DNA from 3 places in the Nocardioides sp. CCNWLW216 genome. Region 1 is predicted to be linked to each of the others. Evidence: riboswitches for the same ligand, from Rfam matches in the RefSeq annotation. Region 1 holds a riboswitch; each other region holds the start of a gene.
The links. Region 1 has a riboswitch for cobalamin ahead of V7S47_RS04605 (hypothetical protein). Riboswitches for the same ligand answer to the same signal wherever they lie in the genome.
Positions count from the first base shown of each region.

Region 1 (4,295 bases):
CAGCCGACCCGCGCGGACGGCGGTGGCCGCGGTCACGGTCCCGACGAGCGAGCGGACCGGCGACGGAGGACGACGGCGCCGGCCGTCCCGCCACCGATCGCGACGAGCAGGATCAGCACCAGCCAGGTCGGGACGCCCTCGTCCTCGGTGGTCTGCTGGGCCGCGGGCGAGAGCACCGGCTCGTCGACGTTGCCGGCACCGGCGGTCGGCGACACCGCTGGGTCGGTGCTCGGTGCCGCGGTCTGCGCGCTCGTGGCGGAGGGGGACGCGGAAGGGGCGGACGGCGTCGCGGACGGGCTGGTGCTCTCGGACGTGGCCGACTCCGTGGGGGCGCCCGACGGGGTGCCGGCGCTCGGGGCGCCCGTGGTGGGCGCGCTCGACGGCTGCCGGGTGGGCGTCGCTGACGGCTTCTTCGTGGGCTTCTTGCTCGGCTTCGCCGACGGCTGCTTGGTCGGCTGGGCGGACGGGGTGGCCTTGGCATGCACCGGCGGTGTGGCTCCCGGCGCCCTCGCCCCGTCGACGTCGTCCCAGGCGAACGCCACGCTGCCCCCCGCCGGGATCCGGAGCGACTTCACGCCCCGGGTGGCGTAGGTCCAGCTGCCGGACGTCCCGTCCGACCACCACAGCGACCAGAAGCGGTCACCGGGCGGCATGCCCTGGCAGGGATCGTCGGCCGGCGCGCCCTTGACCCGGCAGACGGCGCCGGCGAACTCCTGCGTGTAGGTCAGCTCGTAGTCGGCCGCCGGGAACAGGTCCTTGGCCAGGCCGCTGGTCCCGACGCAGGACTGCCCGACCCCGCCTCCGAGGGAGCCGTAGTCGACGACCACGGTCACCCCCGTGCCGGTGGTGCAGGCCGCGGCCTGCGCGGTCGGGGCCGGTACGACGACCGCCGCCGCGGCCACGAGGGCCGCGGCGACGAGTCGCACAAGGTGGTGTCGCACGGTCAGCGGACGACCCGGAAGGCACCCTTGCCGGTGCGGTTGGTGAACTCGCCTCGGACGGTGACCTTGCGCTTGCCGACCTTGCCGGTCGCCTTGACCACGGTGCGGAAGACGCCATTCGCGTTCGCGGTGCCGCGCACGACGCGCTTGCCCGTGACCCGGAGCGTCACCGACTCGCGCGGGGCCAGGCCGGTGACCCGCGCCCGGACCTTCTTGCCCTTCGCGACCCGCTTCGCGACGATCACCCGGAACTTGGTGGCGCCGAGCGCCTTCACCGTGGCCGTCGCCGGGCGGCCGGCGGTGCTGAGCGTGAGGACGTGGTTGCGCGTGCCGGCCGGGATCGCGACGGCCACGGCACCCGGTCCGGAGACCTGCTTGCCGGTGCCGACGCCGGAGACACAGCCGCGCTCGCCGGCGTTCAGGCCGGAGACCTTCAGCGAGATCGTGCGACCCGCCTGGACGTAGTCGGTCGGACCCGAGAGGGCCGGCTTGCTGGTGGGCAGGTAGGCGAGCCCGGCGAGAGCCTGCGCCGTCGCGAAGACGGTCTGCTCACGGTTGTCCTCGGTGACGCCCTCGGGGAAGGTGCTCGACGTCCAGCTCACCGCGCCGGCGGCAGGCGCAGCCGCGCCGCAGGCGGGCAGCGAGACGTACTGGTGGGCGGCGACCCAGGCGGCCGCCTTCGCCGCCGGCGCGTTCGCGCCCGCGAGACCGAGCGACCAGGCGGCCAGGCCGGTGTCGTTGGCGTTGTCCTCGGACTTCAGGCACTCGTAGTTCGGCGGGCCGGCGTACTCGGTGCAGTTCTCGAAGCCGCCGGTGGCCGACTGCTTGCCTCCGAGGAACGCGACCGCCTTGTCGATCGCGGCCTGGGTCGGCGCGTCCTTGACCTCGAGCGACGCCAGGGCCGCCAGCGAGTAGTAGGTGGCGAACTGGTCGCCCTCACCGACACACGGGGTGGAGTAGCCCCAGCCGCCGTCGGCGCACTGCCCGGAGCGGAGGTACTCGGCCGACTTCGCGGCCTCGTCGCTGCCGCCCTCGACCAGCGCGAGGGTCCCGAACCACTGCTGGGCGTACTGACCGCCCAGGGCACCGGTCGTGTCGTCGGTGTTGTCCTCGACCAGGCCCAGCAGGTTGAGGTCCGTGTCGCCGGCCGACGTCGGGTCGCCGACGAGCCCGTAGAACCACGCTGCCTTGGCGATGCTGTTGTTGCCGGTCGCGTAGCTGGCGACCCGAGCGTCGACGCCGGTCTTGACGGCGGCCAGCACCTGCGGGGCAGCGCCCGAGGCCTCCAGGCCGACGCCGAAGTCGAGCGTCTGGCCGAGGCTCGGCAGCGTGCCCGCGGTCGTCTGGGTCGCGAGCCAGGTCGCGGCGGCGGTGGCCGCCGGGGTCGGCGGCGTGGTGGGCGCGGCCAGGGCCGGCGCACCGGAGACGGCGACGACAGCGGCCGACGCCAGGACGGGCGCGGCCACCAGGGCGGCGGCGCGGCGTACGAGGTGGTTCATGGGTTCCTTCCCGCTGCTCAGCGAGAAGGCCGTCGAGGCCGACCCGCTGGTTTCCTCGACAGCGAAGGGTCAGGACGCGTCACGGCAGGTGCTCCGGCTCGCCGCGGAGTACGTCGTACTCCGCGCCACACGGTTGCGGGTCAGCGCCGGGCTCGCACCGGCTTCCCCTGCTGCGGGCGTTGGTGAATGTGTCCCGGCACCATAACCCCGCTCCCGGCGCAGGACGTCATGCGGACCGAGCCCCCGAGGGCTCCCTCCGCATGACGTCCGTCACGCGGGGCTCAGGCCAGCTTCTCCAGGATCAGCTCGCGCACGCGGGCGGCGTCGGCCTGGCCGCGCATCTCCTTCATCACGGCGCCGATGAGGGCGCCAGCGGCCGCGACCTTGCCGTCGCGGATCTTGTCGGCGACGTCGGGGTTGGCGGCGATCGCGGCATCGACCGCGGCACCGAGCGCGCCGTCGTCGGAGACGACCGCGAGCCCGCGGGCCGCGACGATCTCCTCCGGCGTGCCCTCACCGGCCAGCAGGCCGTCGAACACCTGGCGGGCCAGCTTGTCGTTGATCGTGCCGGCGTCGACCAGGGCCTGGACGGCGGCCACCTGGGCCGGGCTCACGCCGAGGTCGACGACGTCGACGCCCGCGTCGTTGGCCCGGCGGGTCAGCTCGGCGATCCACCACTTGCGGGCCGCCTGGGCGGACGCACCGGCGGCGATGGTCTCCTCGATCGGGCCGAGCAGGCCCGAGGCGACCACGTCGCGCATCTCCAGGTCGGTGTAGCCCCACTCGGCCTGCAGCCGGGCCCGGCGCTCGACCGGGTTCTCGGGCAGCGTGCCGCGCAGCTCCTCGACCCACTCCCGACTCGGCGCCACCGGCACCAGGTCGGGCTCCGGGAAGTAGCGGTAGTCGTCGGCGTCGGACTTGGGACGGCCGCTCGTGGTGACGCCGGTGTCCTCGTGCCAGTGCCGGGTCTCCTGGAAGATCGCCTCGCCGCTGTCGAGGATCGCGGCGTGCCGCTGCATCTCGTAGCGGACCGCGCGCTCCACCGAGCGGAAGGAGTTGACGTTCTTGGTCTCGGTGCGGGTGCCGAGCGTGCCGGAGCCCTTCGGGGCGAGCGACAGGTTGACGTCGGCGCGCAGGTTGCCCTGGTCCATCCGGGCCTCGGAGACGCCGAGCGCGACGATCAGGTCACGCAGCTGGCTCACGTAGGCCCGGGCCACCGCCGGCGCCTTGGCCCCGGCGCCGCGGATCGGCTTGGTGACGATCTCGATCAGGGGGATGCCGGCGCGGTTGTAGTCGACCAGCGAGTAGTCGGCGCCGTGGATGCGCCCGGTGGCGCCCCCGACGTGCAGCGACTTGCCGGTGTCCTCCTCCATGTGGGCGCGCTCGATCTCGACGCGGAAGGTCTCCCCGTCCACGTCGACGTCCATCCAGCCCTCGAAGCAGATCGGCTCGTCGTACTGGGAGGTCTGGAAGTTCTTCGGCATGTCCGGGTAGAAGTAGTTCTTCCGTGCGAACCGGCACCACTCCGCGATCTCGCAGTTGAGCGCCAGCCCGATCCGGATCGCCGACTCGACGGCCTTGCCGTTGACGACCGGCATCGCGCCGGGCAGGCCCAGGCAGGTCGGGCAGACCTGGGTGTTCGGCTCGCCGCCGAAGACCGCCGGGCAGCCGCAGAACATCTTGGTCGCGGTGTTCAGCTCGACGTGGACCTCGAGCCCGAGGGCCGGGTCGTACGACGCGAGCACGTCGTCGAAGGCGACGAGGGTGTCACTCATGCCGAATCTCCGTCCAGGGAAGGTGCCTTGTCCAGCAGCGGGGCGCCCCACTGCGCCTCGAGGGCGGCCTCGAGCGCCGC
Region 1 covers NZ_JBBBBJ010000002.1:43,312-47,606, forward strand. The annotation lists gene V7S47_RS04595 (CbiQ family ECF transporter T component) at 1-36, opposite strand, end outside; gene V7S47_RS04600 (hypothetical protein) at 33-941, opposite strand; gene V7S47_RS04605 (hypothetical protein) at 944-2,440, opposite strand; cobalamin riboswitch at 2,507-2,659, opposite strand; gene gatB (Asp-tRNA(Asn)/Glu-tRNA(Gln) amidotransferase subunit GatB) at 2,722-4,215, opposite strand; gene gatA (Asp-tRNA(Asn)/Glu-tRNA(Gln) amidotransferase subunit GatA) at 4,212-4,295, opposite strand, start outside.

Region 2 (4,295 bases), on a different contig from region 1:
TCATAGGTCCAGCCGCCGCAGGTGGCGACGTACGAGCCCCGGACGTCGACGGCGTCCGCGTCGACGCCGAGCTCCTCCTCGGCCTCGCGCAGGGCGGCGTCGGCGTAAGACTCGCCCGCCTCGCGGGCGCCTCCGGGGATCGACCAGGTGCCGCCCTGGTGGGCCCAGCGGGCGCGCAGTTGGAGCAGCACCCGGCCCCGGTCGGCGAGCAGCAGGCCGGCCGCGCCGCGCCGGCCCCAGTGCACGTGGCCGCGCGCGCAGCTCGCCCAGCTCGCACTCATCACCGGCCCAGTGTGCCCGCCCCGTAGGCTTGAGCCGATGAGCTCCCTCGCCCGCCGCGTCGCCCAGGTCCTGGTCGCGTGGCTCGCCTACGGCCTGGCGGCGGCGCTCGTCGCCCTGCCCGTGTCGGTGGTCTGGGCGCTCCAGCACGCCTCCTTCGAGGACAGCCTGGGCGCCTTCCCGGTCGAGGTCTCGCTCGCCCACGACGGCCGCTCGACCGTCGACACCGGCGTCCTCGGGAAGATCTACTGGGAGCGCACCGGCGCCGGCGGCTTCGGGGCCGACATCCGCTCGACCGGTCCGCCGGAGGCCGGCGGCACGCTGTCGTCGTACGTCTCGCCAGCGTTCCTGCGCGTCAACGCCGCGTTCGTCGACGACCCCGCCGCCGTCGCCGAGGTGTACGGCGCGGAGCTGCGCGACCAGGTCGTCGACGGGCTGCTCCGCCTGGAGCTGGCAATCGGCGTCGTGGTGGGCGGCCTGCTGACCGCGGCGTTCCGCGGGGGAGCGCCGCCGTACCCGCGTCGGCGCGGCTCCTGGCGCTGGCGCGCCGGGCTCACGGCGGGCGTCCTGGCGACCGGGCTCGGGATCTCGACCGTGGTGGCGCTGCAGGCCTTCCACGCCTGGTCCGCGCGCGACGACGAGGCGGAGACCTACCCGATGCCGGGGGTCGACGGCGTCTCGTTCAGCAGTCCGCAGACTGTCGAAGTCGCCCAGCAGGTGCAGCCGTTCATCGAGAAGAACCAGACCCGGATCGAGGAGAACGCGCGGGCCTACACCGACGCCGTCGCCGCGTCCTTCGACACCGAGCTCCCGCTCCACGCGGCCGACCTGACACCGCGCGACGGGGAGAAGGTCGTGGTCGCCGAGGCCGACCCCCAGGGCAGCCTGGTCGGCACCCGGGCGCGGAAGGCGATGTACCCGAGGCTCGCCGAGGCACTCGGCGAGGACGCGCTCACGGTCCGCACCATCTCCGGCGACATCAGCTCCAACGGCACCGTGGCCGAGAAGGGCTTCGTCAAGGGCGAGGCCGGCGCCAGCCCGGACATCCCGACGGTGGCGGTCAAGGGCGACCACGACTCCGACACCACCGTCGAGCAGCTGCGCGACAACGACGTGCAGGTGCCGGACCTGGAGACCGTCGACGTCGACGGGCTGACCATCGCGGGCGCCGCCGACCCGGCGTTCAAGGCGCTCTTCGGCGGCCTGGTGACCAACGAGTCCGGCCTGGAGGAGCGCGACCTCGGCGTCGAGCTGCGCGAGCTCGTCGACGGCCTCGACGACAGCCCGGCCGTGATCGCGCTGCTGCACCAGCCGCGGGCCGTCTCGGGCTACCTCGGCATCACCGGCACCAGCGAGCTGGCGGACACGATCGGCCAAGAGACCGTCCCGTGGGACGACGGCATCGACGACGTACCGCCCGGGCTCGTCGACTTCGGCCACCTCCACGACGTCGCCGGACCCTGGGTCGTCTGGAACACCGGCGAGGAGGGCGACGCCGACCACGAGGTCACCTGGACCGTGGTCAGCCAGCTCGGCACGTCCGGCGGCGTGCTGGAGGCGCCGACGTTCAACCGGTTCTCGACGCCGTTCTCGGTGCCGCTGAAGACGGTCAGCCTGCAGCTGCAGTACGTCGACGGCGAGTCCGGCCTGCAGACCGGCTACGCCCCGATCGACGTCAGCGTCGACGGCACGGTCACGATCGGCGACCGGGTCGAGGTCGGGCTGCCCGGTGGGCAGCCGCTGACCCGGGGCGACCTCGGGCTCGACTAGGCTCCGGCTACACGTCTCGTGGCGCAGGAACCCGGTGAGACCCCGGGGCGGTTCCGCCACTGTGAGGCCCGGGCACGGGTCGAAGCCAGACACTGGCCACGGGACTCCGCCATCTACGCCGGGGCGAGAACCCCGAGGAGGCCACCGTGCGCATCGCGCTGCTGTCGACGTCCGACACCGACCTGCTCTCCGCCCGCGCCAGCGGTGCCGACTACGTCTGGGCCAACCCGGCGCGACCCGGGCACCAGTCGATGGCCGAGGTGATCGAGGGCTGCGACCTGGTCGTCGGCCGGATCCTCGGCTCCCCGCAGGACCTCTGCAGCGGCTTCCGGCGGATCGCCCAGACGGGCATGCCGATGGTGGTCCTCGGCGGCGAGCAGCAGCCGAGCGCCGAGCTGATGGAGCTGTCCAGCGTCCCGATCGGCACCGCGGCCGAGGCGCACCGCTACCTCGCCGAGGGCGGCCCGGCCAACCTGGCCCAGCTGCACGCGTTCCTCTCCGACACCGTGCTGCTCACCGGCGAGGGGTTCGAGCCGCCGGCGGCGCTGCCGGAGTGGGGGTACGGCGAGAGGGGTCTCGATACGCCCCCTCGTTCCTCGGGGGCTACTCGACCGACGAACGTCGTTGGTCCAGTGCCGACGAACGTCGTTGGTCCAGTGCCGACGAACGTCGTTGGTCCAGTGCCGACGAACGTCGTTGGTCCAGTACCGACGAACGTCGTTGGTCCAGGACCGACGAACGTCGTTGGTCGAGTAGCGAGCGCCAGCGAGCGTATCGAGACCCCGCGAGTCGGGATCCTCTACTACCGGGCGCACGAGGCGAGCGGGAACACCGCCTTCGTGCAGGCGCTGGCCGACGCGGTCGACGCGACCGGGCAGGCCGTGGGCGTCCCGATCTTCGCCGGCTCGCTGCGCTCCGCGCCCGACGAGCTGTACGACGCGTTCCGCACCCTGGACGCGCTGGTGGTGACCGTGCTGGCCGCCGGCGGCTCGAAGCCCGCCACGGCGAGCGCGGGCGGCGACGACGAGGCCTGGGACGTGGAGCGGATCGCCGCCCTCGACATCCCGGTCCTGCAGGGCCTGTGCCTGACCAGCAGCCGCGCCGAGTGGGAGGCCTCCGACGACGGCGTCACGCCGCTCGACTCGGCCACCCAGGTGGCGATCCCCGAGTTCGACGGCCGGATCATCACCGCGCCGTTCTCGTTCAAGGAGGTCGACGAGGACGGGCTGCCGCGCTACGTCGCCGACGCCGAGCGCTGCGCGCGGGTGGCCGGGATCGCGGTCAACCACGCCCGCCTCCGCCACGTCCCGCCGGCCGAGCGCAAGGTCGCGCTGATGCTGAGCGCCTACCCGACGAAGCACTCGCGGGTCGGCAACGCCGTCGGCCTGGACACCCCGGTGTCGACGATCCGGCTGCTGCGCCGGATGCGCGACGCGGGCTACGACCTGGGTCCGGTCGGGGCCGTCCCCGGGCTGGAGCTGGAGGACGACACCGAGGCCGGCGACACCCTGATCCACGCGCTGATCGACGCGGGCGGCCAGGACGAGGAGTGGCTGACCAGCGCCCAGCTCACCGACGCCCACGTGCGGATCACCAAGGCCGACTACGACGCGTGGACCGCCGACCTGCCCGCCGCCCTGAAGGGCGACATGGTCGAGGCCTGGGGCGAGTCCCCGGGCACGCTGTTCGTCAACGACGCCGGCGAGATCGTGCTCGCGACCATCCAGGCCGGCAACGTCGTGCTGCTGATCCAGCCGCCGCGCGGCTTCGGCGAGAACCCGGTCGCGATCTACCACGACCCCGACCTGGCGCCGAGTCACCACTACCTGGCGGCGTACCGCTGGGTGGAGCACGCCTTCGGGGCCCACGCGGTGGTCCACCTGGGCAAGCACGGCTCGATGGAGTGGCTGCCCGGCAAGAACGCCGCGCTCTCGGCGGAGTGCGCCACCGACCAGGCCATCGGCAACCTGCCGCTGATCTATCCGTTCCTGGTCAACGACCCGGGCGAGGGCGCGCAGGCCAAGCGCCGCGCCCACGCGACCATCGTCGACCACCTGATCCCGCCGATGGCCCGGGCCGAGTCGTACGGCGACATCGCGCGGCTCGAGCAGCTCCTCGACGAGCACGCCAACATCGCCGCCATGGACCCGGCCAAGCTGCCGGCGGTCCGCGGCGAGATCTGGCAGCTGATGCACGCCGCCGAGATGCACCGCGACCTCGGGCTCGACGAGCGCCCCGAGGACGCC
Region 2 covers NZ_JBBBBJ010000010.1:44,390-48,684, forward strand. The annotation lists gene V7S47_RS19935 (NUDIX hydrolase) at 1-281, opposite strand, end outside; gene V7S47_RS19940 (metallophosphoesterase family protein) at 319-2,049, shown strand; cobalamin riboswitch at 2,021-2,164, shown strand; gene cobN (cobaltochelatase subunit CobN) at 2,196-4,295, shown strand, end outside.
Region 2: another riboswitch for cobalamin. It lies ahead of cobN (cobaltochelatase subunit CobN); the one in region 1 lies ahead of V7S47_RS04605 (hypothetical protein).

Region 3 (4,295 bases), on a different contig from region 1:
GGCCGACTAGGGCCGCCGCGGCGGCGTACGCCGGGACGCCCGGGGTGACGTCCCACGGCACCTCGGCGGCGTCGAGGCGGCGGCCCTGCTCGGCGACCGCGGAGTAGACCGACGGGTCACCCGAGGTCAGCCGTACGACGTCCCGGCCGGCGCGGTGGGCGTCGAGGAGGTGGCCGACGATGGCGTCCAGGTCGAGGTCCTGGGTGTCGACGAGCAGCGCGTCCGCACGACAGTGCGACAGGACGGCGGCGTCGAGGTAGGTGCCCGGGTAGAGCACCACGTCGGCGGCGGCCAGCATGCTCGCCGCCCGGAGGGTCAGCAGGTCGGCCGCGCCGGGTCCGGCGCCGACGAAGTGCACGGTCATGGGTGCTTGCTCCAGCTCCACTGGGTGACGGTACGGGCGGGGGTCCACCCGGTGAACGAGCCGATGGGCGCGGCGTGCTCGACACCCACGCGGGTCAGCTCGCCGCCGAGGTCGGCGTACCTCTCGGCGAGGAGGACCTCGGTCTCGACCGTCACACCGTGGACCACGAGTCGGCCGCCGGGGCGGAGTCGCGCGACGCACGCGTCGAGGAGGCCGGGAGCGGTCGCGCCGCCGCCGACGAAGATCGCGTCGGGGGCCTCCGCCGGCAGCACGTCGGGCGCGCGCCCGGTGACGACCTCGAGGGCGGGTACGCCGAGGGCCGCGGCGTTCCGGGCGATCCGCGCGGCCCGCTCGGGGTCGGCCTCGACGGCCGCCGTGCGGCAGGACGGGTGCGCGCGCATCCACTCGATGCCGACCGATCCGGCACCGGCGCCGACGTCCCAGAGCAGCTGGCCGGGCTGCGGCTGCAGGCGGGCCAGCGCGACCGCGCGCTGGTCACGCTTGGTGAGCTGGCCGTCGTGCTCGAAGGCCTCGTCGGGCAGGCCGGTCGCCCAGGAGCCGACCACCGGACCGTCGAGATCGAGGGCCAGGACGTGCAGCCGCGGGCTGGTGCCGTTCCAGGACGCCGCCGTGCCGGTCGCGCGCGACTCGGTCGGGGCGCCCAGGTCGCCGAGGACGGTCATCGCGCTGGCGCCGTACCGGGCGTCGATGAGGAGGCGGGCCACCTCGGCCGGGGTCCGCTCGTCGGAGGAGAGCACCAGCACCCGGCGGCCCGGGGCGAGCTCGCGCAGGACCGCGTGCGGGTCGCGGCCGACGACGGTCACGACCGCGGTCGTCTCGGCCGGCCAGCCCATCCGGGCCCGGGCCAGGGCGACCGAGGACACCGCCGGGTGCAGCTCCACCGCGTCGGCGCCGAGCAGGTCGACGAGGGTGCTGCCGATGCCGGACACGAGTGGGTCGCCGGAGGCCAGCGCGACGACGCGGCGGCCGGCGTGCCGGGCCAGCTCGGCCGCGAGGCCCGGTCGGAGCGGGGACGGCCACGGTCGTCGTACCTGACCTGCGACGGGCGGGACGAGGTCGAGGTGGCGCGCGCCGCCCAGCAGGACGTCGGCGCCAGCGACCAGGTCGGGCGCGGACGACCGTCCCTGCGCGTCGACGCCGACCACGGTCACCCGGGCCGCGAGCGCGGGCAGCACGTGGTCGCGCAGCAGCGGCGCGAGGTCGGCGTCGGTGGCGTCCGGCTCGACCCAGCGCAGCTCCTCGATCTCGCCGTCCGCGACGGGCGTCCCGGTGAGCTCGGCGGTGAAGACGGTCGACTCGAGCACGGCTCCGGGCTCGTTGGCGGCCTCGGTGGTGAACTCGCCGAGGTAGCGGACCTCGACGTCGAGCCCGATCTCCTCGCGGACCTCGCGGACCGCCGCTTGGGCCGGGGTCTCCCCCGGCTCCAGCTTGCCGCCGGGCTGCATGAAGCGCGTCGTCCCCCGCTTGCGCACGGCCAGCACCCGCCCGGCATCGTCGCGCAGGCAGACGGCGGCGACCACGATCCGGGCGGCGGTCTGGGCGGGGTCGGCGGGCACGAGGGCTGACGCTATCGTGACCGCACAGCCACGAGGTGCCCTGCGTCCGCAGGGAGAATCTGGGAAGCCGGTGAGAGTCCGGCACAGGCCCGCTGCGGTGACCTGCGACGACGCGCGAGCGTCGATCCGGGAAGTCCGAAGACCGGCCTCGCGGCTCCTACCCATGGCGGACGAGCGGGAGCCTCACATGCCTCAGTACCCCTTCTGTGCCGTCGTCGGCTCCGACGACATGTCGCTGGCGCTCATCCTGACGACCATCTCGCCGGAGGTCGGCGGCGTGCTCGTCCGGGGCGAGAAGGGCACGGCGAAGTCGACGATCGTGCGCGCGCTGGCCGCGGTGCTGCCGCCGATCGACGTGGTCGCCGGCGATGCCTTCTCGACCGATCCGGCGCTCTCCCCCGACCCCGCCGTCGCGGTCGAGACCCGGCCGGTGCGGCTCGTCGAGCTGCCCGTCGGCGCCACCGAGGACCGCGTCCTCGGGTCGATCCAGCTGGAGAAGGCGCTGTCGTCGGGTGTGACCGAGTACGAGCCCGGGCTGCTCGCCCGCGCCCACCGCGGGATCCTCTACGTCGACGAGGTCAACCTGCTCCACGACCACCTGGTCGACCTGCTGCTCGACGCCGCCGCGATGGGCCGCTCCACCGTCGAGCGCGACGGCGTCTCCTTCTCCCACGCCGCCCGGTTCGTGCTGGTCGGCACCATGAACCCCGAGGAGGGCGAGCTGCGCCCGCAGCTGCTCGACCGGTTCGGGCTGACCGTCGAGGTCGCCGCGCCGCGCGACCCGGCCGTGCGGGTCGAAGTGGTCCGCCGCCGTCTCGCGTACGACGCGGACCCCGCCGCCTTCGTCGCGCGCTACGACGAGGAGCAGCGCGCGCTCACCGACCGGATCCGGGCCGCGCAGCAGCGGGTCTCCTCGGTCGAGCTGACCGAGGCGGCCCTGCTCGCAATCGCCGAGGTCTGCGCCGCCTTCGACGTGGACGGCATGCGCGCCGACATCGTCACTGCGCGCACCGCCGTCGCGCACGCGGCCTGGCACGGCCGCACCTCGGTGACCCGCGAGGACATCCGGGCCGCGGCCCGGCTGGCCCTGCCGCACCGGCGCCGCCGTACGCCCTTCGACGCGCCCGGCCTCGACGAGGACCGGCTCGACGAGGTGCTCGGCGAGGACGATCCCGAGCCGGATGGTCCGCCGGAGGGTGGTCCCGAGGGTGGCGGCACCGACGGGGGCGGCACCGACGGGGGCGGCACCGACGGGGGCGGCACCGACGGGGGCGGCACCGACGGACAGTCGGGAGACGGGGGTCTCGAGACGGGCGCTGGCGCGCCCTCCTCCACCACCGGGGACTCGACCACCGGAGCGGCCTCGCCGGGCGGGACGGTGGCGGCGGGGATGCCCTACCGGCCCCGGCTGCTGACCGTGCGCGGCACCGGCCGCGGCGAGGCCGGCAAGCGGAGTCGCGCCCTGACCGAGACCGGTCGCAGCGTCGGCAGCAGCCACGGCACCCGGGGCCCGGTGGACCTGGTCGCGACCCTGCTGGCGGCCGCGCCGCACCAGCACGCCCGCGGACGTACGACGGGCCGCGTGCTGCTGCGCGGCGCGGACCTGCGGGTGGCCACCCGCGAGGGGCGCGAGGCCAACCTGGTGCTCTTCTGCGTCGACGCCTCGGGCTCGATGGCCGCGCGCAGGCGGATGGAGCAGGTCAAGACCGCGATCCTGTCGCTGCTGCTCGACGCCTACCAGCGCCGCGACAAGGTCGGCCTGGTCACCTTCGGCGGCGACGGCGCGGACCTCGCGCTGCCGCCCACCGGCTCGGTCGACATCGCCGCCGCGCGGCTCGACCAGCTGCCCGCGGGCGGCCGCACGCCGCTGGCCGAGGGCCTGCTGGAGGCCGCCCGCGTGCTGGAGGTCGAGCGGGTCCGCGACCCGCGCCGCCGCCCGCTGCTGGTCGTCGTCACGGACGGCCGGGCCACCGCCGGGAAGGACGCCGTCGCCCGGTCGCGGCAGGCCGCCCAGGTCCTCGCCCGCGCCGGCGTCCAGAGCGTCGTCGTCGACTGCGAGAGCGGCGCGATGCGGCTCGGCCTGGCCGGGGTGCTGGCCGAGCACCTCGGCGCGGAGCACCTGGCCGTCGCCGAGGTCAGCGCCGAGGCGCTGGCCGGCGTCGCCCGCGACGGCCGCGCGGCATGAACCTCTACGACGCGATCGCCCGGCGCCGCGACGTCCGGGCGGAGTTCAGCGGCGCCCCGGTCGACCCGGCCGTCCTCGACCGGATCCTCGGCGCGGCCCACTCCGCCCCGAGCGTCGGGCACAGCCAGCCCTGGGACTTCGTCCTGGTCCGAGACGCCGGGACCCGCGC
Region 3 covers NZ_JBBBBJ010000010.1:70,627-74,921, reverse strand. The annotation lists gene V7S47_RS20070 (cobalt-precorrin-4/precorrin-4 C(11)-methyltransferase) at 1-364, opposite strand, end outside; gene cbiE (precorrin-6y C5,15-methyltransferase (decarboxylating) subunit CbiE) at 361-1,941, opposite strand; cobalamin riboswitch at 1,958-2,106, shown strand; gene V7S47_RS20060 (VWA domain-containing protein) at 2,129-4,126, shown strand; gene bluB (5,6-dimethylbenzimidazole synthase) at 4,123-4,295, shown strand, end outside.
Region 3: another riboswitch for cobalamin. It lies ahead of V7S47_RS20060 (VWA domain-containing protein); the one in region 1 lies ahead of V7S47_RS04605 (hypothetical protein).